DNA from 2 places in the Cellvibrio sp. BR genome. Region 1 is predicted to be linked to the other one. Evidence: predicted binding sites of a transcription regulator. Region 1 holds the regulator's gene; the other holds the start of a gene.
What was found. Region 1 encodes PhoB, which activates phosphate uptake and scavenging genes when phosphate is short. Its sites were predicted from a motif close to TGTCATAAANNTGTAACA; they were not measured.
Positions count from the first base shown of each region.

Region 1 (2,208 bases):
TGTGATGCGCGCGGCTGGCTGCGTAATCAATGACTTTGCCGACCGCAAAATCGACGGCAGCGTAGCCCGCACCAAAGATCGCCCACTCGCCACCGGCGCAGTTTCCAGTCGCGAGGCGATATTTTTATTCATTGGCCTATGCGTGATCGCCTTTGCCTTGGTGCTGATGACCAACCCGCTTACCATCAAACTCTCCGTCGGCGGTCTGTTGCTCGCCTTCTGCTACCCTTTTATGAAACGTCACACCCACTTGCCGCAGGTAGTATTGGGTGCCGCGTTTGCCTGGGGAATCCCCATGGCCTATGCGGCCGAGGCCGGTTCGCTACACGAAAACATTTGGCTGATTTACCTCGCCGTGGTGCTCTGGACGGTGGCTTATGACACCTTTTATGCCATGGTGGATCGCGAGGACGACCTTAAAATCGGCGTGAAATCCACCGCCATCTTGTTTGGCGAACAGGATCGGTTGATGACCGGCATCCTGCAAATCCTGGCGCTCTATGCGCTGATTCTGGTGGGTAATCGCTTTGAGCTGGGGCTGTTCTATTATCTGGGCTTGACGGTGGCGGGTGGTTTGTTTGCCTATCAACAATGGCTGATTCGCTTTCGCGCGCGCGAAGCCTGCTTCAAAGCCTTTTTAAATAACAACTGGGTGGGTGTGGCGGTATTTGCCGGTTTAGCTATGGATTATTACTGGCGCTAAGCCCACGCGACTGCACGCAGCTACAATTTTCTGACTTGTCATAAATATGTAACACTGAGCTTATTAAATAAGCTGCAACAATAGCTTCATGAAACGTGAAGCCTACCGTAGTTTTATTAGGCAGAAGATTATGACTGGTCGCAAAATTCTTATCGTCGACGATGAATCCGCTATTCGCGATATGTTGCGTGTGGCACTGGAGATGGCCGAGTACCAAGTGCTGGAAGCCAGTAATGCGCAGGATGCCCACGGCCTGATTATCGACGAAAAACCCGACCTGATACTGCTCGATTGGATGATGCCCGGTACCAGCGGTATTGAACTCGCGCGCCGCTTGAAGCGCGACGAAGTTACCGCTAATACTCCCATCATCATGCTCACCGCCAAAGGTGAGGAAGACAACAAAATCCAGGGGCTGGAAGTTGGCGCCGACGATTACATCACCAAACCTTTTTCACCGCGTGAATTGGTCGCCCGCTTGAAAGCAGTATTGCGCCGTGCCGACCCACAGATTTCCGCCGCCCCCATCACCGTACAGGGTCTGTGTTTGGACCCCGCCAGCCACCGCGTCACCATCCACGATCAGTCAGTCGATATGGGCCCCACTGAATATCGCCTGCTGGAGTTTTTTCTCACCCACCAGGAAAGAGCCTATACTCGCAGCCAATTGCTGGATCATGTCTGGGGCGGCAATGTGTATGTGGAGGAGCGCACGGTCGATGTGCATATCCGCCGCCTGCGCAAAGCTCTGACCATCGACGGTCACGAAGACCTGATCCAAACCGTACGCGGTACCGGCTATCGTTTTTCGACACGAATCGAAGCCTGATATCACTAAGCTGCAAGTATTCGGCAGCGGGCAAGCCTGAGCGACAATCGGAGACAGGATGTCGACGATTAGCCCCCATGGATGGGTTCACGGCGTGTCGCGCAGGCTTGCCCGCTGCCGAATACGGATCGAAACTGAGAGGCCCCCTTGTTAAAAGGTTTCAGCGCTGAACTCCAGCGCATTCTGATTATTCTCGCCACCTGCAGCCTGATTGGTTTTTTCAGCGACAACTACGCGCTGTGGATGCTACTCGGCTGTGGCATTTACATTGTGTGGATGCTCTGGCAGATGCGCCGCTTGAACCAGTGGCTGCTCAAACGCGAGAGCGAACACCCGCCGGAGGCCAGTGGCATCTGGGGGCAGGTGTTCGACAACATCTACCAACTGCAGCGCGATCAACGCATTGAAAAAGACAACCTGCAAGCGGTGATCAAACGCATCCAGGAAATCAGCTCGGCACTCAAAGACGGGCTGGTCATTCTGGACGCGCGCGGCCATCTGGATTTCTGGAACCCCGCCGCCCATCGCATGCTTGGGTTGAATACCAAAGACCAGGGGCAATCGGTCATCAATTTTGTGCGTCACCCCAAATTTGTCGCCTATTTTGAAGAGGGCAATTACGGCGAGCCGCTGGAAATTCCCTCGCCGCGTTTTCCCTCCAAACACCTGCAATTCC
Region 1 covers NZ_JH668200.1:395,591-397,798, forward strand. The annotation lists gene ubiA (4-hydroxybenzoate octaprenyltransferase) at 1-703, shown strand, start outside; gene phoB (phosphate regulon transcriptional regulator PhoB) at 834-1,532, shown strand; gene phoR (phosphate regulon sensor histidine kinase PhoR) at 1,680-2,208, shown strand, end outside.

Region 2 (2,208 bases), 330 kb from region 1:
TAGATGCGCCCGTCCGGAGTGAGGCCGCGCAGGTAGTTCACCGTATCCGGGTTTTCCGAGTAGCTGTCTTCGCAGATGATCAGGTCGCCCCACGGCGCCACCGCGATGTTATCGCAGGATTCCAAAATGGCGCGGTTGTGGGTTTCGTAAACTAATTCCATCACCCCCGGCTGCTCTGTTTCTCGCGCCGTGCCTTCAAAGGCGCTGGGTTGATAGCGCCACACCTGGCCGATTTTGAGCGGGCCGCCACCAGTCGCCGCAAAGAGTACTTCGCGGGTTTTGTCGTCGCGCAGGGCAAAGGCGATACCTTCGCCGCGTGCAAAAATCGCCGCACCTTTGGCTTCCCCGCGAGTATTCAAATCACCCTCGGGTGCGGTGACATTCTCCAGGTCGATCCACTCACATTCAAAGCGCTGGCGCATAGCGACGGGTTGCGCATTCTTGTCCTGCGCGTCTTCCTTCCAATTGCGGGTATTGGCGCTTGGCCAGCCGCGGATGGCGAGGGCTTGCAGCTGTCCGCCCTCCGCCAGTTTGCCCGGGGTTTTGGGGATAAAGCGGTAAAACAGGCTGCGATCCGTATCTTCCGAGAGGTACACAATGCCGTTGGTGCTATCGACCGCCGCCGCTTCGTGTACAAAACGCCCCATATCCTTGAGCGGCACCGGGTCGACCAAGCCCTTGCCGAGTGACGGCACTTCAAAGATATAGCCGTGTTCGCGGCCGTAGCCCTGGGCTTTGCCGACCAGCGTCTCCTCACAGCTGAGCCAACTGCCCCAAGGCGTGGCGCCACCGGCACAGTTGCGTGCGGTGCCCACCAAACTCAGGTGACTGCGCTCCACCCGCTGGCTGCGATGGCTGTAAACCAGGGTGCTGGTGCCGCCATTGACGGGCAGACCGCCGAAGCTGTCGTAACCTTTGCGGCCGACATGTTTGCGCGCCAAATCCTTATCGCCGCCGAAGGCATCAATTTCCTCGCCCACGGAATCCAGTTCGTGGTTGCGCACCAGAATGCATTTGCTCAGATCACCCGGCAGCGGGAAGGCGGCCATACCGTCCATCGCGCTGGGGGTAATCAACCCATCGCTCATGCGGTCGCCGGTGCGGGCGATAATTTTGTAACTGAAATCGCGCGGCAAATTGAGAATGCCCGCCGGGTCGGCCAGCAGCTGGCCGACTTTATCGATCCCGTAAACCGGGTCTTGGGCGTAGACCTGTGCCTGCAGTTGCAAACTGCGCAGGCCGCCCAGTGCGATGGCGGTAGCGCTGGCATTTTTAAGAAAGTGACGACGGGTTAAACGCATAAAAAAACATCCACAAAAGTAAATAACAGACATTGGAAAACCAGCGCTGTTTTTGACGCAAAAATATGACTATTAGATGACAACCAAGCACAGCGCCAAAAAAAGGCTGAGCTGAAATGACTGCCAAGCCTGAAATTGGGAAATGCAAACTTCGTCATACCCGCGAACGCGGGTATCCACAAAATGCCTCTGGACTACTGCGTTCGCAGGAGTGACGAATGGCTTAGAAACTGGCGCGCACCCCCAAGGAATAGGTGCTGCCGTAGTCGGTATAACTGCGGAATTCATCGCCCTGCACAAAATCCTGCTGGGCTTGGTCGGTGATGTTGATACCTTCCACAAATACCGTGACATTGTCCGACAGGTCATAAGACGCGCTTAAATCCAGGGTGCCGAACTCCGCTTTGTTTTCCGAGGCGAGGCTGTTGGTGCCGATCTGGTTGAGCACACCATCGCGCCAGCTGTAGCTCAGGCGCAGACCGAAGCCGTCCTTTTCATAAAAGGCGGTGATGTTGTAGCTGTTTTTGGCGACATCTTCCAACTCGCCTTTGACCGATTGGTCGTTGTCCACATAGACGGCGCTAGAGTCGGTCCAGGTGTAGTTGGCCTGCAGACCCAGACCATCAAACGGCGCGGGCAGTTGGTCAAATACCTGTTGATAAGCCACTTCCATCCCGGTCACTTCGGCGTTGGAGCCGTTGACCTTGGAGCTGAGTTCATAGACCACACCGTTGAACAGCAAATCCGACTTTTGGGTTTGGATAAAGGTTTCAATATCCTTGTAGAAAACACCGGCCGAGAGCGCGGTTACCTTGTCCAGATACCATTCCAGCGTCAGGTCGTACTGCCAGGCTTCAAAGGGGTTGAGCAGCGGGTTGCCGCCACTGGCGGTGTTGACGTCACCGGA
Region 2 covers NZ_JH668200.1:722,512-724,719, reverse strand. The annotation lists gene O59_RS03000 (alkaline phosphatase PhoX) at 1-1,301, opposite strand, end outside; gene O59_RS02995 (TonB-dependent receptor) at 1,525-2,208, opposite strand, start outside.
Region 2: the regulator PhoB is predicted to act here: its motif matches at 1,366-1,383, upstream of O59_RS03000 (alkaline phosphatase PhoX).